Regions from separate parts of the Streptomyces sp. NPDC043853 genome, predicted to be linked through region 2. Evidence: riboswitches for the same ligand, from Rfam matches in the RefSeq annotation. Region 2 holds a riboswitch; the other holds the start of a gene.
What was found. Region 2 has a riboswitch for guanidine ahead of AC067U_RS24035 (DMT family transporter). Riboswitches for the same ligand answer to the same signal wherever they lie in the genome.
Positions count from the first base shown of each region.

Region 1 (11,451 bases), on a different contig from region 2:
CGGCTGGTGGCTCGGCTCCTACGAGCAGCTGCGCACCCGCGGCCAGGGACCCGAGCCGGCCGCCGGAACCAGCCTCTTCCAGCAGTGGGACGCCCACTGGCAGGCCGACGGCGAGGAGTACCACGCCACGCTCGGCGGCCCGGTCCGCAGCCCCGCCACCGGCTACACGCGGCACCTGAAGGACTCCGACCTGGCCACCGTCATGGTCTCCCAGGGCGCCTCCGCCCCCGGTAAGGAGGGCATCCTCCAGATCGACGGCCGGCTCCCGGGCGGCAGCGCCCCCGCGACCTGGACCTCTGCGTTCCAGCCCCTCCCGACCTCGACGAAGGCGCGGCTGTCCGCGGTCGACGGCGCCACCTGGAACCTGTCCACGACCCAGTACGGCGTGGACGCGACCGGTTCGTTCGTCGAGGAGGCCTCCTACTCCGCCGACCGCTACCGCGCCTACGCGGGCGGCCGCACCCACACCGAGCGCTTCGGCACCGTCGTCGTCGGGCCGCGCGTCGACACCTCGGCGCGGCTCGGCCTCTACCGCGAGGGCGACAAGGTGTGGGGCACGCTGCCGCTGCTCGCGGACGGCGCCGGGCACAACGGCGCCGACCACTTCGCCAAGGGCAGGACCGTGCTCTACCGCAACGGTGTCGCCGTCGGCACCCAGGCCGTCGAACTCCGCGACGCCAAGCCCTTCGCCGTCCCGTCCGGTGAGGCCTCGTACAAGCTGGTGGCCTCGTCCACCCGGCCCGGGACCGTCACCCGCACCTCGTCCAAGGTGACCGCGACCTGGTGGTTCCGCTCGGCTACCACCGGGGCCGGCGCTCCGGCGCAACTCCCGGCCTCGGTCGTGCGGTTCACTCCGGAGGTACGGCCGGACGGCACCGTGAACGGGGGCCACCCGCACCGCGTGCCGGTCACCGTCCAGGGCCCGGCGGCGGGCAAGGGACTCAAGTCCCTGACGGTGTCCGTCTCCTACGACGACGGGTACACCTGGAAGGCCCTGCCGGTCCAGGACGGCGCCGTCACGGTGCAGACCCCGCCGGCGGGCGGCCATGTCTCGCTGCGCGGCACGGTGGTCGACACCTCGGGCAACAAGTCCGAGATCACCGTCCTCCGCGCGTACCTCACCGACTGACCCGTCAGCCGGCCCCGCACTGCGCGGCAAGGCACTGCACGGCACTGCACGGTACGGCCCCGGAGGGATTCCCCTCCGGGGCCGTACCGCGTCACCATCGGTGACATGACGACCCCACGCACCGGGCCACCTCCACGGACCACCGCGCCGGCCGCCGCCCTCCCCTCCCTGATGGGGATCTTCGGGCACCCGGACGACGAGTCCCTGCTGGCCGGCGGTGTCCTCGCACAGCACGCCGCCGCGGGCGCCCGGACCGCCGTGGTCACCGCCACCTGGGCACCCGGCACTCATCGCTCCGCAGAGCTGGCCGACGCCCTCGCGTTCCTGGGCGCCGGGGAACCGCGGCTGCTCGGGTTCGCCGACGTCCGCGTCCCCGAGTCCGCGCCGGGACGGCCCCGGCTGTGCGATGCACCGGTCGACGAGGTGGTGGGACTCCTCGTCGAACACATCCGGGCGGTCCGGCCCGAGTTGGTCGTGACCCACGACGGCTACGGACAGCTGACGGGGCATCCCGATCACGTACGGACCCACCGGGCGGCGGTCCTCGCGTTCCACGCCGCCGGTCTGGAGCACCTGTACCCGGATACCGGAGCACCCTGGCAGCCCGCGGCCCTGTACGCGGCCACCCATCCGGTCTCGGGGGTGGGCGAGCTGGGCCCGCTCCTGGCGCGGGTCGGCAAGCAGGTGCTGGCCGTTCCGGACGAGCACGTCACCGCGACGGTCGACGTGAGCGACCGGCTCTCACAGAAGTGGGCCGCGGTTCGCGCCCACCGCAGCGAGGTGGCCCGCGACCGGTCCCTGCCCTGCCTCCTCGCCCGCCTGCCGGCTGCGGTCCGGGAGCAGATCATGGCGACCGAGTACTTCACCCGCCTGGGCGCGGTGGCGGGCACCGGGTCCGCACCCGGCGGACTGCGCGAACCGGCGCTGTGAGCCCCGCAGTCGGAGGTCGCCGACCGCGACCGGGATCCGGGGCCGGCCACGGCGCCGCCCGGTGGGGGTCAGGAGGTGCGCTTCAGGGTCCAGGTGTTGGGGTTGAAGCTGGGGACGGCGGAGTAGCGGCAGCCGCTGGAGTAGTAGGTGCTGGTGATGGTCCAGCCGGCGGGCGGCCAGGTGGAGGCGCAGGCGTTGACCTGGGTGCCGACGGGGTAGCCCCGGAGGTCCTTGATCTGCTTGGTGTTGGGCGTGAAGCCGGAGCCGCACCCGCCGCTGTTCCACCACTGGACGTCCACCCAGCCGTCCGGGGTGAGCGTGCTGGAGCACATGGTGAGCGTGTCGCCGGGCGCCGCCGAGGCAGGGCTCGCGGTGATCGCGAGGGCGGTGGCGGCCATGGTGACCAGAGCGGCGGCGTAACGGGTGCGGATCACGGGAGGTCCCTTCCTCGGCACGCTGGGGTCGTCGCCGCCGACGGTCGGCGGGCCGTACCAGGCGCCGCGTCATTGCTATCCGACGCGACAACACCGCAGAAAGTCACCTTCTGGGCATAACTCTGCGGCGTTTTATGGCCGTTGCCGGTACTCGGCACGAAAAAACGGCGCAGCACGGCCATCCGCCACGAGAAGACCGCCGGGTCCTCTCGGGCGTGGCACAGCCGGTCCGCCGAGCACGGCACGTCGGACCGCGGTCACATGCGCCAGTACGTGCCCGTACGGGAGTCGACGTGGACCAGGTGGCGGCCGACTCGTACGACGTGGTGGTCCGTGCCGGACCAGGAGCCGGTGGTGGCGTCGTCGACGGGCAGGGGGGTCCAGACCTCGAGGAAGGTGCTGCCGTCCGTGTTGGCGCCCCACTCGATGAGGTTCGGGCCGTCCCACCGGAAGGTGCCCGCGTCCTCGCCGGGCTCTCCCGTCAGGTGGTGGAAGTGCACCTGCCGGCCGTCGAAGGAGGTCTCACCGGCGAAGCCCCGGCTGTCGGCGAAGTACGGTCCGGCCTGCAGCCACACCACCTCGCCGTCCTCCACCAGGGGTCCGCCGTTGCGGCTGATCCCGCGGCGCAGCCACGCGCCCCGCTCGGGCACCGGGACACCCGGGCCGCCCGGTCGCGGGGCGGACCCGGGAACGGGTACCGGCTCAGGCATCGGTGCCGGTGCCGGTGTCGGTGTGGGTGGCACTGTCGGTGGCACTGTCGTCGACGGCCAGCAGCGAGACCTCGATGTTCCCGCGCACCGCCTGCGAGTAGGGGCAGACCGCGTCCGCCCGGTGGAGCAGGGGCAGCAGGTCCGCCGCGTCCCACCCCGGGAGGGAGACGGTGAGGCTGACGGCGAGGCCGTAGCCGGCGGGCGTGTCCGTGGTGCCCAGCTCCACCGAGCAGGCGACGCGCGCGGCCGAGGCGTCCGCCCCGTACTCGCCGGCGACCTCGGCCAGCGCGGAGGTGAAGCAGGCCGCGAACCCGGCGGCGAACAGCTGCTCCGGGTTGGTGGTTCCGGGCACCTTCTTGCGCGGCGGGGCCAGGTGGACGTCCAGCCTCCCGTCGTCGGTGCGGACCGATCCGGTACGGCCACCGCTCGCGTGCGCGGTCGTCCGGTAGAGGCTGCGGGTGAGCGGCACGGTCATGTGTTCGGCCCATCTGTGCGACGAGGGGACGCCGCCCGGGTCCGGACAGCGGTCGGCAGCTGTCGGTGCGAGCGACGGCGCCTGGCGCGTCGTCGTGCGTAACCGGGTACGGCGCATCTCGTCCGGGGCCTGGGAACCGGGCCGCCGGACAATCTAGCAACGCGGAACGTCCCGACGGGACCGCGCCCGCCCGTGACCCTCCTCACCCGGTGGGCGGGCGAAGGAGGGACAGCGCGCGGCCCGTTCTTCGGTCGGCCGGCGTGCAGGCCCCGTCGGGCCGCACGGGCGGTCTTCTCCGTCGCGTGATCTGATGATCGGAGGTGAGGGCGAAGGGAGCCGGCGATGCCTCTGACGGTGAACACCGATCCGGGTGCCGGACCCGTCCGGGTCATCCGCTGCCAGGGTGACCTCGACATGGACACCCTGGACTCCCTCCAGCGGGCCGGGGAGCGCGCCGCCGCCGAACCGGGGGTCGAACGCCTCGTCCTGGACGTCACCGGCCTGACCTTCATCGACTCCATGGGCCTGCGCTGCCTCCTGCACCTGCGGGAGACGGTGCACCTGGTCCTCGCCGGACCCCTCCCGCACGCCGTGGGGAAGCTCCTGGACCTCTCCGGCACGGACCGGCTGTTCCCCGTCGCCGACGGGGTCGACGCCGCCCGCACCCTGTAGTCCCCACCCCGCCTACGACGCGGGCGCGTCCACGGTTCGGCCGGTCCGCGCCGACGGCACCGACGGCACGGGCGGCACGGGCGGCACCGGCCGCAGGTGCTCGGCCGCTTCGGCCGCGGTGTACGAGGACGCGAAGGTGAAGGCACGGGGGGACGGGCCGTGCGTCCGGAGGTCCGCCAGCCGCTCCAGGGCCTCGTCGACGGTCGGGAGGTGACCGGCGGGCACCCACCAGAGCACCAGGTGCGCCTCGACGTGCCGCTCGAACCAGTTGCGGCGCCCGCGCATCGCCTCCAGGTGCCCGCTGCGGTAGGTGAAGTCCCACAGGGCTTCCCGGGTCTCCCACACGGACATGTTGACGATCAGGTCCTCGCCCGCCGGGCGCAGGGCGGTGGCGTCGTCCGCCCCCTCCTCCACGAGGCGCCAGACGAAGCCGGGCGTGCCGTCGGCGGCGGCGTTGAGCGGCTCGAGCATCTCGACGAACGGCGTCATGCGCGGGTCGTCGAGAGGGTGGAGGAGCGTGGCGACGTTGAACTGGGCGAGGTGGGCGGCGGGCGTGGATGCGGTCATGGCCTCATCCCAGCACGCGCCTTCCTTCTATGTCAATCATCATTGTTTTTAGAAGGTTCGACGATCACACAACACTCCCCCGGCCGGGGGTCCATCCGGGCGCGGACGGGACCGTCCGTGCCGAGCAGCCCCTCCAGCAGCGCGAGGTTCATCCCGCAGACCAGCGGCGGGAAGCGTTCGGCGACGGCATGGAAGGGGCAGTTGCGCATCCGGACGACGCGGCCGACCACCCCCTCGCCGCCCTGCCCGCCGCCGCCTCCGCCACCTTCGCCACCCCCACCGCCCTCTTCGCCTTCCAGGTGCGGTTCGTAGCCGCGGGCGGCCAGCACCTCCATGACCTCGCCGAGGCTCCCGCAGGGTGCCGTGGACCCGCGCTCGGCCTCGCCCCGGCGATGCGCGGCCGCGCAGAGCTCGGCGTCCAGCCCGGCCCGTTCGGCCGCCTCGGCGAGCAGCTCGGCGGCGGTGCGGTAGTCGCGGGCGGGCAACGACACCGAGTGCTCGGTCCGCGCCCGCGTGTAGACCTTGGCCGGTCTGCCCGCCCCCGGCCCGGAGCGGCCGGTCAGGCGGCGGCTGCCGCTCTCCAGGAGTCCGGCCTCGGTCAGCTTGTCCAGGTGGTGCGCGGCGAGCGTGCGTGCCACACCGGCCGCCTCGGCGGCCTCGTTGCGGCCGACCTCGCGGCCTTGGGCCGCTACGTACTCGTACAGGCGGCGGCGCACCGGATCCTGCAGCGCCGCGATCGCATCGATGTCCTTCACCCGACCAGTCTAGGAACAACACAGGTTGGAGATAGAAGCGAAGCGGAACCCCGCCGCGACACCCCGGCTCCGCCACCCTGCCGCGAACCGGATCCCTTGACAGGGTGGGTCCCGTGCGGCGGCCGCCGGCCCCACCGGCGCCGACCGGCCGCACCCAGGAAGTCGGGCAATTCAAGGAAGTCAGGCAACTCAAGGAAGTCTTCGAGGAGAGGACAGGACTCCATGCCACTCGTGGGCGAGTACGAACCCAGCACCCAGCAGTGGGTCCGGGACCAGGTCGAGCAGTACGAGAACTCCGGAGGCACCGAGGGCACGACGCTGCGCGACACCGGACTGCCGGTCGTGATCCTCACCACCCGCGGCGCCAGGACCGGGAAGATCCGCAAGACGCCGCTCATGCGGGTGGAACACGGCGGCATCTACGCCGCCGTCGCCTCCCTGGGCGGGGCTCCCAAGCACCCCGTGTGGTACCACAACGTCCTGGCCGACCCCAGGGTCGAGCTCCAGGACGGCACCGTCCGCCAGGACATGACGGCACGCGAGGTCACCGGCGAGGAGAAGGCCCTCTGGTGGGAGCGGGCCGTGGACGCGTTCCCCGACTACGCCGCCTACCAGAAGAAGACGGACCGGATCATCCCCGTCCTCCTCCTCGAACCCGCCCCCGGCGGCCACTGACGCGCCCCCGCCCCCGGCGCCGCCGAGCACGCGCCCCACCCGTGCTCGTGCCCGGCGGCCGGGTACGCCCCACCCCAATTCGCTGAACACGTTCAAAAAAGGCTATGCTGACACCGCGAGCGAGGCCAAGGAGGTCCGATGAAGATAGTGCTGCCCGGTGGCACCGGGCAGGTGGGCACGATTCTCGACCGCGCGCTGACGGCGGCCGGCCACGAGGTCACCGTGCTGACCCGGCGTCCCGTCCGGGCGCACGAGATCGGCTGGGACGGGGTCACGCTCGGCGACTGGGCGGCGGCGATCGACGGCTGCGACGCCGTGATCAATCTCGCCGGCCGCAGCGTCTCCTGCCGCTACACCCCCGAGAACCTGCGCGCCATGATGGACTCGCGGGTGGATTCGGCGCGCGTGGTCGGCGAGGCGATCGCCGTCGCCGCCCGGCCGCCCCGCGTCTGGCTGCAGATGAGTACGGCGACGGTGTACGCCCACCGCTTCGACGCGGCACACGACGAGGCGACCGGGGTGATCGGCGGCTCGGAGGCAGGCGTGCCGGACTACTGGGCGTACAGCGTCGAGATCGCGAAGCGGTGGGAGCGGGCCCAGGCCGAGGCACCGACTCCCGCGACCCGCAAGGTGGCGCTGCGCTCGGCGATGGTCATGAGCCCCGACCGGGGCGGCGTCTTCGACGTGCTGTCGTGGCTGGCTCGGCTCGGTCTGGGCGGTCCGGTGGCCGGCGGCGCGCAGTACGTCTCCTGGATCCACGAGGAGGACTTCGTTCGGGCGGTGGAGTTCCTGATCGCCCGGGAGGACCTCGACGGGCCGGTGAACCTCGCCTCGCCGGGCCCCCTTCCGCAGCGCGAGTTCATGCGGGCGCTGCGCACGGCCCGGGGCGTGCGGGTGGGGCTGCCGGCGACGCGCTGGATGGCCGAGCTGGGGGCGTTCGCCCTGCGCTCGGACACGGAGCTGCTGCTGAAGAGCCGTCGGGTGGTGCCGGGGCGGCTGGCCGCGGCCGGATTCGCCTTCGCGTATCCGGAGTGGGACGGCGCCGCGGCATCCCTCGTGCAGCGGTCCGGGACAGCTCGTGCCGCGTCGCGGGTGCGGGCCGTTTGACCGGCCGATCGGTACGGGCGCGGCGCGCCTGCGCCGTACGGGCGGCCACCGGTGGAGGATCGGTGGGGCGGCGGTCCCGGAACGGCCGCCCGGTACCGCCCATCGTGTGAAGAGGTCCGGCCTTGACCCTGTTCGACGACCCGCTGGTCCCGTTCCCCCCGCACAGCGGCTCCCACGGCCCCCATGGCCCCCACGGCTCCCACGGCTCCGCCGACGGCCTGCGCCACGGATCCGCCGGCGTCGACCCGGCGGCCGTATGACCGCCGCCGCGGACGGGGGCGCGCCGGCCGGCGGCCGGTACGGCGAGGCCGTCTTCCGCCCCGAGCAGGCGGGCGAGGGCGGGCGCATCGACTTCGGTGCCCTGGCCTACGACGACGTCACCGTGGCGCGGCTGCGGGCGCTCGGGGCCGGTCCGGGGTGGCGCTGCCTCGACGTGGGCGCCGGCACGGGCACGGTCTCCCGCCGGCTGCTGGACGAGGCCGGCGTGGAGAGCGTTCTCGCCGTGGACCGCGACGTGCGCTTCCTGCGCGAGCGGCCCAGGTCGGGGCTCGCCGTGCTGGAGGCCGACGTCACCGCGCCGGACTTCCGCCCCGGCCGGTTCCGGCTCGTCCACGCGCGGTTCGTGCTGATGCACCTGCCCGAGCGCGACCGCCTGCTCACGACGCTGGCCGAACTCGTCGAGCCCGGCGGGGTGCTGGTGCTCGGCGACGCGGTCGACCTGACGAGCGACCGGGCGCCCCGTACGCCGTACACCGACGTGATGCGGGCCATGTGGCAGGGGCTGCGGGCCACCATCGGCACCGACGTCTCCTGGGTGCCGTCCTACCCGCAACTGCTGCGGGCGGCGGGGCTCGGGCCGGTCGCCGCCGAGATCCACGTACCGCCGCTGGTGCCGGGCAGTCCCATCAGCCGCTTCTGGGCGGACACATGGGAACGGACCAGGGCGGCGATGCTCGCGACCGGCCTGGTCGACGACGCGGTCGTGAACGAGGCGGTCCGGTACCTGGGCTCCGACGAGTGCGCCGCGCTGTCCGCCGGCATGCTCACCGCCTGGGGCCGGAAACCCGGCGAGGCCGCGCAGTGACCCGCCCCCGGCCCTCCCGTCAGGACGGCGACCAGGTGGAGGTGCTGATCGTCGGTGGCGGGCCGGTCGGTCTGACCGCCCGGGCGCTGCTGGAGCGGTGGGGCGTGCGGTCCCTGCTGGTCGAGAAGCACCGCGAGCTGTCGCCGTTCCCCCGGTCCCGGCTGGTCAACGTCCGGTCGATGGAGATCTTCGGCCGGCTGGGGCTCGCCGAGAGGATCACGGCCGAGGCGTTCGCGCCGGAGTACGGGCGCATCCGCTTCCGGGACACCCTGCTCGACGGCGACTTCGCCACCGCGGCGATGGTCGGCGTCCACGCGCCCGTACCCGAGAGCCCGGTGACCGGTGTGGTCACCTCGCAGGACCGGCTGGAGCCCACGCTGCTGGCCGCGGCATCCTCACCCGTGCGGTTCGGGGTCGAGCTGCTCGACCTCGCCGAGGAGGACGGGTGCGTCGTGGCGCTGCTGCTCGACCACCACCGCGGTCGGGAGTTCCGTGTCCGGGCCCGCCACGTGCTGGCGGCCGACGGCGCGAACTCCACCGTGCGGGCGCGGCTGGGGATCGGCTGCAGCGGTCCCGGAGCACTGGGGCGGTTCACCACCGTGGTGTTCGACGCCGACCTCGACCGCTGGTGCGGCGGTCGGCCCGCCGGGGTCTACTTCACCTCGCGCGGAGCGTTCGGCCCGCTCTATCCGGAGGGTGGCTGGGCCTGGTTCGTTCCCACACCCGAGGACGCCGGTCGTGCCGACTGGCCACGGCTCGTCTCACAGGCGCTCGGCTCGGGTGCCGGCGTACGGACCAGCGTGTCGCGGGTCCAGCACTGGGTCATGACCGCGTTCGTCGCCGACCGCTTCCGCCGGGGCAGGGTCCTGCTGGCCGGCGACGCGGCACATGCGGTCCCGCCCACGGGCGGGCTGGGCATGAACGCCGGCGTCGCCGACGTGCACAACCTGTGCTGGAAGCTGGCGGGCGTTCTCCGGGGGTGGGCCGGGACCGCCCTGCTTGAGTCTTACGAGGCCGAACGGCGGCCCGTCGCCGACCGCACCCTGAGCCAGGCCGTGGAGAACACCCGCCTCATGCTCCACGTCCAGGACCGGCGCCGGGACCAGCACCGCGCGAGCGATGGTGCGCCGGCCCCGGACCGGCTCGAACTGCCCTGGTCGGAGCAGTACTTCGCGCAACTCGGTCTCGTGCTCGGCGTCGCCTACCGCTCCGGCGCCGTCCTCTCCGACGGCGCCGACGCCGCACCGGCGGGAGCCGGGCCGGGAAAGGGATCGGGAACGGGAACGGGAACGGGAACGGACTACGTTCCCAGCGGCCTGCCCGGCCATCGCATGCCGCACCTCCGGCTGGCGGACGACCGGTCCACCCTGGACGCCTTCGGTGAGTGGTTCACCCTGCTCACCCCGGACACCGCGCACTGGGAGCGGCAGACCACCGCCCCGTGGCCGATGCGCGTCGAGGACCTTCCCGTCGAGCACGCGGATCTCTGTGGCATCAGCCCCGCCGGGGCACTGCTCGTCCGGCCCGACGGACACATCGCCGCCCGCTGGACCGGGCCGCCCCCGGGCGCCTCGGCACTCCGGGACGCGCTCGCCACGCTCACCGGCTGACTTCCCGGGAACCCGTAACGGTCCGCGCCACGGCCACGACGGCCTCGGCGAAGCGCTTCAGGCCGCCCGGGTGGTGAGCGAAGAACAGGTTGGGCTCGATCAGCTCCAGCTCCATGACCACGGGCTTCCCGGCGTCGTCCAGGGCCAGGTCGACCCTCGCGAGGAGCGGGACTTCCGGGGAGGGGACGGCCGCCAGCGCCGCCTTCGCGGTTTCCATCTCCTGGTCGGTCGGCAGGTGGGCAGCGACGTCGGGATGCGGAACCCGGTCGTTGTCTATGGTGCCCGGCTCCGTCAGTACGGGTCCCTTCCGGATCGCGTGGCTGAACTCCCCGCCGACGAAGACCAGGGCGCGTTCGCCCTCCTCGATGCGCGGCAGGTACGGCTGGACCATGGCGACGCGGCCCTGTTCGAGCAACATCCGCGCATGGCGCATGGCGTCGTGGTGCCGGCCGGGCTCGTAGCGTGCCGTGTCGACGGCTCCGGCGGAGACGGCGGGCTTCACCACCAGCCCGCCGTTCTCGGGGAAGGCGTGCGTCCCGTACGGTACGCCGGGTTCGAGGAAGCGGGTGGGGACGACGGCGACTCCCCGCTCGGCGAGGTGCCTCAGGTACCGCTTGTCGCTGTTCCATCGCACCACGGGTGCCGCGTTGCACAGACGCGTGACCCGGGCGGTGGTTTCCGCCCAGGTCAGGAACTCGTCGAGGCGTTCGGCGTAGTCCCAGGTCGAGCGGACCACGGCCAGGTCGAACCCGTCCCATGCCACGGACTCCGAGTCCCAGGGCACCGGTTCGGCGGTCAGACCCTGCCGGCGCAGGGCCTCCACCATCGGTCCCAGATCCACGTCCGCGTGCATCCCCGTCCTGCTGGTCACCACCGCGACCCTGGCCACCTCACTCATGCCACTCCCCCACCGCTCCGTGTCCGACCGCCCCACTCTATGCGTGAGGCGCGGGACGGCCGTGGACAGCGCCACCGGTGGCGACGGTGCCGGCGTACGACGCCGGCGTACCGCGTACGGCGTCGGCCGGCGGCGCCGTGCCTAGCGCAATGCGGCGAACGCCTTCGTGAAGGCGAGCGGCTGCTGGAGCACCGAACTGCAGGTCGGATCGGCGTGGCCGACCTCGCCCGCCGCGCACTGCTTGTCACGGGTGGCGGACCACATCGCCAGCCGGCCGATGCCCTTCGACCTCGCGAAGTCCGTGAGCTCGGTCGCGTCGGAGACGGTGAAGACCTCGCTCGCCACGTCGTTCACGCCGATCATCGGGGTGACGGCGACCGTCTTCCAGGCGGCCGCGTCGGAGAG
Region 1 is NZ_JBWKDJ010000011.1:55,854-67,304, forward strand. It holds gene AC067U_RS26185 (S8 family peptidase) at 1-1,129, shown strand, start outside; gene AC067U_RS26190 (PIG-L deacetylase family protein) at 1,235-2,059, shown strand; gene AC067U_RS26195 (hypothetical protein) at 2,128-2,493, opposite strand; gene AC067U_RS26200 (hypothetical protein) at 2,751-3,143, opposite strand; gene AC067U_RS26205 (Ohr family peroxiredoxin) at 3,196-3,678, opposite strand; guanidine-III (ykkC-III) riboswitch at 3,762-3,825, opposite strand; gene AC067U_RS26210 (STAS domain-containing protein) at 4,021-4,350, shown strand; gene AC067U_RS26215 (DUF3291 domain-containing protein) at 4,363-4,917, opposite strand; gene AC067U_RS26220 (helix-turn-helix transcriptional regulator) at 4,950-5,672, opposite strand; gene AC067U_RS26225 (nitroreductase family deazaflavin-dependent oxidoreductase) at 5,895-6,347, shown strand; gene AC067U_RS26230 (TIGR01777 family oxidoreductase) at 6,486-7,454, shown strand; gene AC067U_RS26235 (hypothetical protein) at 7,577-7,714, shown strand; gene AC067U_RS26240 (class I SAM-dependent methyltransferase) at 7,711-8,538, shown strand; gene AC067U_RS26245 (FAD-dependent monooxygenase) at 8,535-10,148, shown strand; gene AC067U_RS26250 (ATP-grasp domain-containing protein) at 10,138-11,046, opposite strand; gene AC067U_RS26255 (cellulose binding domain-containing protein) at 11,188-11,451, opposite strand, start outside.
Region 1: it holds a riboswitch for guanidine, as region 2 does, so the genes downstream of both, AC067U_RS26205 (Ohr family peroxiredoxin) here and AC067U_RS24035 (DMT family transporter) in region 2, are expected to answer to the same signal.

Region 2 (11,451 bases):
GTGTGCGGGATGGGCAGGCCGAGGGGGCGCCGGAACAGTGCCGTGACCGCGAACCAGTCCGCCAGGGCGCCCACCATGCCGGCCTCGGCGGCGGCCGCGACGTACCCGGCCCAGCCGCCCGCGCCCCAGGCGTTCTGCGCGACCTTCGCGAGGACGTAGATCAGGGCGACGAGGAGGAGCAGGCCCGTCGCCGTGGTCTTCATGCGGCGGACGCCGCGTCTGCGTTCCTCGTCGGCGGCGTTGAAGAGGAAGGCGGTGCCGCGGGGTGGGCCGGAGCTGGCGTTGTTGCCGCCTCTGCTGCTGCCGGGGCCGCCGCCGGAGCTGCCGCTGCTGTTGCTGCTGCCGCTGCCGCTGTTGCCGGAGCCGCCGTTGCCGCCGCCCTTGCCGGAGCCGGCGCCGTTGCCCGGTCCCCGGGCGGGGGCGTCGGCCCCGCCGGGGCCTGGTTCGACGGCTTGCCGCGCTGTGCTTTCCACGTGCTCCTGCCTTCCCCCGGGGGCGCCGGTTTTGTCTGCATAGCATCCGACTCCCGGCGGGCTCCAGGAGTTCCCGGCACGCCAGCGAGGGTATGCGGGCCGTACGGTCCTACGTACGCCTCTGCCCGGCACCGGCCGAGCCATACGCTGCGCTGGCCGCGGAGGAGCGAGGCTCCGGGTGAGCGGCGGTGCGGCCGCCCGGGCCGAGGCTCCGGGTGGAGGGGGTACAGCCGCTGAGCGGGGTGTCCCGGTGTGCCCACCCGTCCCGCCCTGCGGGACGCCTGCCCACACCGGGGGCGGGCCGGGGTCAGGCCGGATGCCTGCCCGCGCCAGGGCGGGCGGCGGAGTCGTCAGAGCTCCTTGCGGGCCGGCGGGGCGCCCGGGGGGAGTTTCGGGGCCTTCACCTTGACCTCCACGCCGCCCCAGAAGGCGAAGCCCGTCACGACCACGCGCGGGGCGCCCGGTTCTGCCGGGCCGGGGACGGAGCCCTGGTCGAAGGCGCCCATCAGACCGAAGCCGCGTACGTCCAGCTCCACGCCCGGGGGCACCACGACCTCGATGCCGCCCATCACCGCGACGCAGTTGATCACGACCTCGCGCTCCGCGAACCTCGCCTCGCGCAGGTCGATCTTCCCCCCGCCCCAGAACGCCACCGCGTCGAACCGTGCCGGCACCGTCCACTGCCCCGTGCGCTGGAAGCCCGACATGACCGCGACCGCCGTCGACGAGGTCCCCGCCCCGCCGATCCGGGCGGGCCAGGTTCCGTTCCCGGGACCGGTGGTCAGCGGTCCGGTGCCCGGGCCCGAGGCCGGCCCGGCGGCCGGTGCCGGGAGGTCCCTGGTCAGCGGCTCCAGCTCGGCGTACGTACGGGAGGTGAACGCCGCCTCCAGCCGCTCCTCGAACTCCGCCATGTCGAGCCGCCCCTCGGCGACCGCGTCCCGCAGCCGTTCCGCGACCCGTTCCCGGTCCGCGTCCGAGGCCCGCAGGTCCAAGGCCCGCAGATCCGCCTTCTTTTCCGGGTCCCGGTTCGCCGGATCCCGGTTCTCCAGGTCCCGGTTCGCCGGATCCCGCTTCTGCATGTCCGGCTTGGGCAGATCCGGCTCCGGCCCCTCCGGCTCCGGCCCCTCCGGCTCCGGCCGTCCGTCCTGCCCGTCCCCCCGGTCCCGCCGGTCATCGCTCATGGCCAACAGCCTAGCCACTCATGCGACTTACCGACCGTCCCGCGCCTCCCGTCCCGCACGCGCACCCCGTGCGTGCCCTCGCCCTCACCCACGCCCCGCGTACATCCGCGCGATCACGTCCTCGATGTCCGGCTCCCGTACCGAAAGGTCCACCAGCGGGTACGCCTCCGCCACCGCCGCCACCAGCGGAGCCGCCGACCGGTCCGCCGGGAAGGCCAGCCACTGGCGCGGCCCCTCCACCTTCACCGTCCGCGCCCCCGCCACCTCGATCGGCGGGAGCTCCCGCTCCAGGTCCACCACCAGGGTCCGCTCGCTCTCCCCCGCCCCGCCCGCCGAGTGCAGCCCGCCGAGCGGGCCGTCGTACATGAGCCGCCCGTGGTCGATCACCATCACCCGTTCGCAGAGCTGCTCGATGTCCTGCAGGTCGTGCGTGGTGAGCAGCACCGTCGTGCCGACCTCCTCGTTCAGCTGCCGCAGGAAACCCCGCACCTTCGCCTTGCTGATGACGTCCAGCCCGATCGTCGGCTCGTCCAGGTACAGCACGTCCGGGTCGTGCAGCAACGCCGCCGCGATGTCCCCGCGCATCCGCTGCCCCAACGACAGCTGCCGCACCGGTACGTCGAGGAGCTCGCCGAGGTCCAGCTGCTCCACGCACCGCTCCAGGTTCCGGCGGTACCGGTCCTCGGGGATCCGGTACATCCGGCGCATCAGCCCGTACGAGTCCTTCAGCGGCAGGTCCCACCACAGCGTGGTCCGTTGCCCGAAGACGACCCCGATCCGGCTCGCCAGCCGGGTCCGCTCGGCCGACGGGTCGATCCCGGCGACCCGCAGCCGGCCGCCGCTCGGGGTCAGGATGCCGGTCAGCATCTTGATCGTCGTCGACTTGCCGGCGCCGTTGGGCCCGATGTAGCCGACCACCTCCCCCGCCGCGACCTCGAAGCTGATCCCGTCCACGGCCTTGACCTGGTGCTTCTCCCGCCGGAAGCGGCCCGCCCGACGGCGTACGTCGAACACCTTCCGGACGTCCCGCAGCTCGATCAAGACGTCCCCGGACCGCTCGTTCCCCGGCCTGGCCTCCTCCCGGATCCCTGCGTTCTCCCGCATCCCGACGTTGTCCCGCATCCCGGCGTTCTCCCGCATCCCTGCCCTCTCCCCCGTCCCGTCCAGCTCCCGCATCCCGTCCAGCTCCCGCATCCCGGTTCAGCTCCCCGTACTCCGGTACGAACGAAGACCCGCCCGCCACGCCAGCGACGCGGGCAGGAACACCACGAAGGCCACCAGCGGGCTCAGGTACGCCACCCAGCCCGGCAGCCCCAGCGGATCCGGCCGCCCCAGCACCTCCAGCGCCGGCAGCCAGTTCACGAAGGCCAGCGGCACCACGAAGGTCACCCCGCGCAGCAGGTCCTGCGCGAAGATCGTCGGCGGGTACTGCAGCATCGTGGCCCCGCCGTACGTGAAGGAGTTCTGCACCTCCGCCGCGTCCCCGGCGACGAACTGGAACGCCCCGCCCGCCACGAACACCGCCGCGAAGATCGCCGCCCCGGACAGCACCATCACCGGTACCAGCAGCACCCGCCCCGCCGTCCAGTCCACGTCCAGCGCCACGAGCGACCACACCAGCACCGCCAGCCCCTGCGTCACCCGCCCCAGCCGGCGCAGCGCGAACCGGTCCGCGGCCACCTGCGCCAGCACCGGCACCGGCCGCACGAGCATGGTGTCCAGCGAGCCGTCCCGCACCCGCTGCCCCATCCGGTCCATATTGCCGAGCAGCAGGTCGCTCAGCCCGAACGAGGCCGAGCAGGACCCGTACAGCAGCGCGATCTCCGGCAGCGAGAACCCGCCCAGCGCGTCCACGTGCCGGAACATGACGTAGATGCCGACGAAGTCGAGCAGGGTGATCGCCGCGTTCCCGACCGTGGCCAGCAGGAAGGACGTCCGGTACGTCATCGTGGCCCGGATCCACATCGCCACGATCAGCCCGTAACCGCGCAGCCCCTCGCCGAGCCGCCCGGCCCACCGCACCCGCGCGTCCGCCGGCGGGCCCTCCCGCCCCGCCCGGCGCACCAGCGTGTCAACCACCCTGGACCACCACCTTCCGCGTCGCCGCCGCCTGCATCAGCCGCCCCGCCGCCAGCAGGACCAGCGCCCAGCCGGACTGGAACGCCAGTGCCGCGGCCGCCGCCCCGGACCCGGAGTGCTTGCCCAGCAGCACGTCCATCGGCACCTGGAGCATCGCCGACCAGGGCAGCATCCGGACCAGCTCGCCGAACCAGCCCGGGAAGACGGTCAGCGGCAGCAGCACCCCCGAGAAGGCGATCATGATCACCGTGGCCACCATGTTGATCCCCGACCCGTCGAGCAGCCAGAACGCGGCGAGCCCGATCAGATACCGCACCGCGAAACTGACCACCAGCCCGAGCAGCACGGACACCGAGAACAGCAGCCAGCGCTCCGGGGCGGCGGGCAGCGCCAGCGGAAAGGCGAGCGCCCCGACCAGCAGCGGCAGCGTGCCGCGGCCCAGCAGCTGGAACCCGGCCCGCCCCAGGTCCGCGGCCAGCCACCACAGCTGGAGATCGGCCGGCCGGTACAGATCGACGGCGATGTCACCCGTACGGATGCGCTCCTGCAGCTCCTCCTGGAAGCCGCCACCGATCAGCGCGGCCGAGGCGAGCAGCGACTGGCTGACGAACACGAAGGCCAGCGCCTCCGCCCGGTCGTAACCCCCAAGCCCCGGCCGCTCCGCCCACAGGGCGATGTAGGTGTACGCCACGATGAACCCGAAGACGGTGTTGGTGAACACCCCGGCCGCCGTGGCGGTTCCATAGGTGGCATAGCGGCGGAACCCGCCCGCGGCCACCGCGAGATACAGACGCACCGTTTCTCTTCCACTCCCGTTCTCGTTCCCACGTCGGCCGTGTCGACCGCGTCGACCACGTCGACCACGTCGGCGGGTCGAGCACGTCGGCCATGCGGCCGCGTCGACCAAAGCGCGCGAGCTTAGTACGGAGGGGCGATCCACGCGATCGGTTTATGCCCGTACGGAGCGGGACGACCCTCCCTCGGGTAGACACACCATCAGGTACGGACAACGACATTTCACTTCACGCGCGGGCCAGTCACGCGCGGCGCCGAGGAGCCCTGGAGATGAGCGACCCGTCACCACCGCCGGCCTGGTCTCCCCGCGACCCCGACACCCCCGCCACCGGAACGAGGCCGAAGGGGAAGGGGCAGGCGAAGGAGAAGGCCAAGGGGAAGGGGAAGGGAGAGGGGAAGGCGAAGGGGATGAAGCGGCAGCGGACCGGCCTGCGCCGCCTGGTCCCCACCTGGCGCATGCTCCTCGGCACGTTCCTGCTCTGCGCCCTGCTCGTCCTAGGCGCCCTCGCCGCCGGCTACCTGCTCGTCGACATCCCGCCCGCCAACTCCGCCGCCACCGCGCAGTCCAACGTCTACCTCTACGCGGACGGTTCACCGCTCGCCCGCGACGGCGAGGTCAACCGCCAGAACGTGGCCCTGTCCGAAGTCCCCCGCAGCGTCCAGCGCGCCGTACTCGCCGCCGAGGACCGGGACTTCTACTCCGAGCGCGCCGTCGACCCGGCCGCGATGGTCCGCGCCGCCTGGAACACCCTGAGCGGCAAGGGCGTCCAGTCCGGCTCCACCATCACCCAGCAGTACGTCAAGAACTATTACCTGGGCCAGGAACAGACCATCACGCGCAAGGTGAAGGAGTTCTTCATCGCGATCAAGCTCGGCCGGGAGAAGTCGAAGGACTACATCCTGGAGGGCTACCTCAACACCAGCTACTTCGGCCGCAACGCGTACGGCATCCAGGCCGCCGCCCAGGCGTACTACGGCAAGGACGCGATCCGGCTCACCACCACCGAGGGCGCCTACCTCGCCACCCTCCTCAACTCCCCCAGCGCCTTCGACGTGGTCACCCACCCGCAGAGCCGCGACCGGGCCGTGGCCCGCTGGAACTACGTCCTCGACGGGATGGTCAAGAAGGACTGGCTGACCCCCGCCGAGCGCGCGACCGCCCGCTTCCCCGAACCGCAGAAGGTACGTGCCGCCTCCGGCCTGTCCGGCCAGCGCGGCTACCTCGTCGAAGCGGTCAAGGACTACATCACCGCCCACGGGATCCTCGACGAGAAGACCCTCGCCGAAGGCGGCTACCGGATCACCACCACCATCGACAAGCGCCGCCAGACGGCCTTCGTGAACGCCGTCGAGGAGCAGCTCGTCAGCCGCCTCGACCCGGGGGCCCGCAAGGCCGACCGGCTGGTCCGGGCCGGCGGTGCCTCCATCGACCCGGCGACCGGCAAGGTCGTCGCCCTCTACGGCGGCATCGACTACACCCGGCAGTACGTCAACAACGCCACCCGCCACGACTACCAGGTCGCCTCCACCTTCAAGCCGTTCGTGTTCGCCTCCGCCGTCGAGAACGGCTCCCGCACCCAGGACGGCCGCCCGATCACCCCCAACACCCTCTACAACGGGGACAACAAACGCCCCGTCACCGGCAGCCGGACCCCCTACGCACCCGAGAACGAGGGACAGGTCTCCTACGGGGACATCACCGTCAGCACCGCCACCGACCTGTCCGTCAACGCCGTCTTCGCGCAGCTGGTCGTCGACGTCGGCACGCAGCAGGTCAAGGACACCGCCGTCGCCCTCGGCATCCCCGCCGGCACCCCCAACTTCGACCTCGGCCCGGCCATGGCGCTCGGCACCCTGCAGGCCTCCGTCCTCGACATGGCCCAGGCCTACGCCACCCTGGCCGACCACGGCGTGTACACCCCGTACACCCTGGTCGAGAAGATCACCAAGCGCGGGAACACCATCCCCCTGCCCCAGCGGGCCCCGCGCCGGGCCATCGGCCGCGAGGCCGCCGACACCACCACCTCGATGCTGGTCAGCGTGGTCGACAACGGCACCGGCACGGCAGCCCTGGCGGCCGGCCGCCCGGCCGCGGGCAAGACCGGCACCGGCGAACTGGACCGCTCCGCGTGGTTCGCGGCGTACACCCCGGACCTGGTGACGGTGGTCTCCGTCATGGGACAGGACCCGGACACCGGGACCCTGGAGTCCCTGTACGGCGCCCTCGGCGAGAACCGCATCAGCGGCGGCGGCTACCCCGCCCGGATCTGGGCCGCGTACACGAGGGAAGCGCTGCGGGGCTCGGAGCCGGCCGATTTCGACCTCGAACTCCAGCCGGGCGCGTACCAGCCGCCGCCCCCGCAGCCGCCGTTCCCGCCGACCGGCCCCGCCTCCGAACCTCCCGGCACGGGCCGCCCACCGGACGGCACCCGGCCCCCGGCGTCGGAGCGCCCGACCCCGGACCTGCCGGACGGGGACGGCCAGGACCAGGGCGGCGGGGACGACGGGGGCCGCGACAACGGGGGCCGCGACCAGGGCGGCCAGGACAACGGCGGGCAGACGGACGGCCCGCGGACCGACGAGGGACAGACGAACGCCGGACAGACCGACGGCGGACAGACGAACGGAGGCCGGACGGACGGCGGCCAATCGAACGCAGGACAGACGAACGGGGGCCAGAGGAACGGGGGCCAGACGAACGGCGGACAGACCGACGGCGGCGGCACCACCGGCTTCCCCGGCTGGTGACGACGGCGGGGCCCGCGCCGAAGGCGCGGCCGCCCGGGACGGAACGCCTGCAGTACTAGTGCCCGGAAGTCGCCTTCAGCCCCACCACCGCGACCAGCAGCAGACAGATGAAGAAGATCCGGGCGGCGGTCACCGGCTCGCCGAGCACCGCCATCCCGAGCACCGCCGCACCGGCCGCGCCGATGCCGACCCACACGCCGTAGGCCGTACCGATCGGCAGCGACTTCGCGGCGAACGACAGCAGCACCATGCTGGCGACGATCCCGGCACCGGTGAACACGCTCGGCCACAGCCGCGTGAACCCCTCGGTGAACTTCATGCCGATCGACCAGCCCACTTCGAGCAGACCGGCGAGCAGGAGCAGAACCCAGGCCATGACAGGCACCTCCGGGACGAGTACGGAACGGGGGTGCGTCGTCTTGTCGTACCCGGTACGGCGCGTCTCGTCGGGGTTCGTCCCCACCGTAGCAAAGGGCACGCAAAAGGGCCGGTGACCCCGGTCACCGGCCCTCCAAGACTTCGCCCCGCGGCCTCTACAGGTAGAGCCCGGTGGAGTCCTTGGACCCCTCCAGCCGCTCCGCGGCCACGGCGTGCAGGTCGCGCTCCCGCATCAGCACGTACGTCATGCCCCGGACCTCGACCTCGGCCCGGTCCTCGGGGTCGTACAGCACCCGGTCACCGGGCTCCACCGTGCGCACGTTCTGCCCGACGGCGACCACCTCGGCCCAGGCCAGCCGCTTGCCCACCGCCGCGGTCGCGGGAATGAGGATGCCGCCGCCCGAGCGGCGCTCCCCCTCGGGGGAGTCGGACCGTACGAGCACGCGGTCGTGCAGCATGCGGATGGGCAGCTTGTCGTGGGTGGGGTTCTCGCTCACGCCAATGAACCTACCTGCTCCGGTCAGCCGCGCTTGCGCCGGGCCGAAAGGGCGAGCAGCCCGATCACCCCAACGGCGACCAGCGCGACCGGCAGGACCCGCTCCGGACGCGGCGCACCGGAGCCGTCCCACAGGCTGCCCCTGACGTCCTCGACCACGCGTTGGACGGTGCCGAAGGCACGGCCGAGGGTGTGGTCCACATGGGAGACGGCCTTGGCCTTCGCGTCCCCGATGATCGTCTTCGGGTGCATGCGCACCCCGATCTCGTCGAGCGTCTCGGCGAGCTGCTCGCGCCGGCGCACGATGTCCGCCTCGATCTGCGCTGGGGTCCTGGCTTCGGGCACCGCGCCGCCTCCGTCGTGGTCTGTGGTCACTGTCCGGTCACTGTCCTGTGCGATCAGTCTGTCAGCTTACGCTCGGGGAGGTACCGATCCCCTCCCGAGGAGACAGTGAGACATGAGCGAGCGACTGCAGCCGGGCGACACCGCGCCCGCCTTCACCCTGCCCGACGCGGACGGCAACGAGGTCTCGCTCGCCGACCACCTCGGCCGCAAGGTGATCGTCTACTTCTACCCGGCGGCGCTGACGCCGGGCTGCACCAAGCAGGCCTGCGACTTCACGGACAACCTTCAGGTCCTGGCCACCGCCGGCTACGACGTCATCGGCGTCTCGCCGGACAAGCCGGAGAAGCTGGCGAAGTTCCGTGAGCAGGAGGACCTGAAGGTCACCCTGGTCGGCGACCCCGACAAGGAGGTCCTGACGGCCTACGGCGCCTTCGGCGAGAAGAAGCTGTACGGCAAGACGGTCACCGGCGTGATCCGCTCCACGGTGATCGTGGACGAGGAGGGCAAGGTCGAGCGCGCCCTCTACAACGTCAAGGCCACCGGCCACGTAGCCAAGATCATCAAGGACCTGGGCATCTGACCCCTGCTCAGCCCCTTCGGAGCGGCCCGCACCAACAACCGGCGCGGGCCGCTCTGCCTATCGGACGGAGCAACCCGGCATCGGCGCGGCGGCCGTTGGGGGAAGTCTCGACCCCCGCGCCCCAACTGCCATGCGGCGACCCGCGCCTGGCGCCGGTGAGGACGCCGCAAGCCGGTCGCGGTACGGAGCCGGGCGACCGTAGACTAGGCGCGACCAGCCGGACCGAATGTCCGAATTGGTTGCAATGTTGCGGTTGTGGTGGAATTGGCAGTCACGCTGGGTTTAGGTCCCAGTGGGGTAATACCCGTGGGGGTTCGAGTCCCCCCAACCGCACGGGCGGGAAGGCCCCGTACGCAGGTGCGTGCGGGGCCTTCGGCGTGAACGGGCGTCAGCCCAGGAGGTCGCGAAGAACCGGGACCAGGGCGCGGAAGGCCTGGCCTCGGTGGGAGATGGCGTTCTTCTCGGCCGCCGTCATCTCCGCGCAGGTGCGGGTTTCGCCGGCCGGCTGGAGGATCGGGTCGTAGCCGAAGCCGCCCGTGCCGGACGGTGCGTGGCGGAGAGTGCCCGGGAGGCGGCCCTCGACCACGCGTTCCGTGCCGTCGGGGAGGGCCAGGGCGGCCGCGCAGGCGAAGTGGGCGCCGCGGTGCTCGTCGGCGATGTCTCCCAGCTGGGCCAGCAGGAGTTCGAGGTTGGCCTTGTCGTCGCCGTGGCGGCCGGCCCAGCGGGCGGAGAAGATGCCGGGGGCTCCGTTGAGGACGTCCACGCAGAGGCCGGAGTCGTCGGCGATGGCGGGCAGGCCGGTGGCCTGCGCCAGGGCGTGGGCCTTGAGGAGGGCGTTCTCGGCGAAGGTGACGCCGGTTTCCTTGACGTCGGGGATGCCCGGGTACGCGTCCGCGCCGACCAGCTCGTGCGGCAGGCCGGCGTCGGACAGGATGGCCCGGAGTTCGGTGACTTTGCCCGCGTTGCGGGTGGCGAGGATCAGGCGCGTCATGGTCACCGATTATCCCCGGGGGCGGGAGCTGCCCCCATCGCCCCGTGGTGCCGGGCCCTCCGGCCCCTCGTCAGGGGGTGCAGACCTTGGAGATCTCGCCGGCGGCGTCGGCGACCGGCTTGATGTCCGGGGTGGGGTTGCCCTGCTCGATGGCGGTGCGGACGTTCTTGACGGCGGTGGTCATGTCGTCGATGGCCTTGCCCAGGTCCGCGTTGTCGGTCTGGTCGCCGATCTTCTTGAGGTTCTGGTCGATCTGGTCCAGGGCGTTCTTGGCGTCCTGGGGGCTGTTGCCCGCGTTGGAGACCGCCTGCGTGAGCTCGTTCGCCGCCTCGGTGATGGCCACCGCGGTGTTCGCGCAGTCGAGGGCCGTGGATATCGCGTCGCAGGCCGCGAGACCCGGGACGGTCAGGACCGCGGCCAGGGCCAGGGCGGCTGCGCGGTGGTGCTTCTGCATCGGGACGGTTCCCCCTCGGTACGGATGCGTGCTTCTTGCGTGTGTGTGCGTGCGTGCGCGCGTTCGCTGTCGGACGCGTTCGCGCGTATTGCGTACTGCGTAAAGCGGGCTGCGTACTGCCTGACCGGACGGGCGTACGGCGGTGACACCGTACGCCCGCGCAGTAGGGGACGTCACCCGGCCCGGGGTGGTTGCGTCAGTCCGTCAGGCCGAGCGCGTGCAGCTGGATGGCCTCCAGGTCGGCGCAGCCGCCGGCGGCGAGGTCGAGGAGGGCGTTGAGTTCCTTGCGGTCGAAGGGCTCGCCTTCGGCGGTGCCCTGGACCTCGACGAAGCGGCCGTCGCCGGTGCAGACGACGTTCATGTCGGTCTCGGCGCGGACGTCCTCCTCGTAGCAGAGGTCGAGGAGGGGGACGCCGTCGACGATGCCGACGCTGACGGCGGCGACGGTGCCGGTGAGGGGCTTGCGGCCGGCCTTGATCAGCTTCTTCTGTTGGCCCCAGGCGATGGCGTCGGCGAGGGCGACGTAGGCGCCGGTGATGGCGGCGGTGCGGGTGCCGCCGTCGGCCTGGAGGACGTCGCAGTCCAGGACGATGGTGTTCTCGCCGAGGGCCTTGTAGTCGATGACGGCGCGGAGCGAGCGGCCGATGAGGCGGGAGATCTCGTGGGTGCGGCCGCCGATCTTGCCGCGGACGGATTCGCGGTCGCCGCGGGTGTTGGTGGAGCGGGGCAGCATCGAGTATTCGCTGGTGACCCAGCCTTCGCCGGAGCCCTTGCGCCAGCGCGGGACGCCCTCGGTGAAGGAGGCGGTGCAGAAGACCTTGGTGTCGCCGAAGGAGATGAGGACGGAGCCCTCTGCGTGCTTGCTCCATCCCCGTTCGATGGTGACCGGGCGGAGCTGTTCGGGCGTGCGGCCGTCGATGCGAGACATGCT
Region 2 is NZ_JBWKDJ010000009.1:198,071-209,521, forward strand. It holds gene AC067U_RS24005 (DUF445 domain-containing protein) at 1-473, opposite strand, end outside; gene AC067U_RS24010 (DUF1707 SHOCT-like domain-containing protein) at 824-1,654, opposite strand; gene AC067U_RS24015 (ABC transporter ATP-binding protein) at 1,739-2,695, opposite strand; gene AC067U_RS24020 (ABC transporter permease) at 2,855-3,676, opposite strand; gene AC067U_RS24025 (ABC transporter permease) at 3,726-4,529, opposite strand; gene AC067U_RS24030 (transglycosylase domain-containing protein) at 4,799-7,276, shown strand; gene AC067U_RS24035 (DMT family transporter) at 7,332-7,652, opposite strand; guanidine-III (ykkC-III) riboswitch at 7,685-7,757, opposite strand; gene AC067U_RS24040 (GroES family chaperonin) at 7,810-8,151, opposite strand; gene AC067U_RS24045 (DUF3618 domain-containing protein) at 8,175-8,495, opposite strand; gene bcp (thioredoxin-dependent thiol peroxidase) at 8,608-9,075, shown strand; tRNA gene AC067U_RS24055 (tRNA-Leu) at 9,325-9,408, shown strand; gene rdgB (RdgB/HAM1 family non-canonical purine NTP pyrophosphatase) at 9,464-10,066, opposite strand; gene AC067U_RS24065 (hypothetical protein) at 10,137-10,520, opposite strand; gene rph (ribonuclease PH) at 10,717-11,448, opposite strand.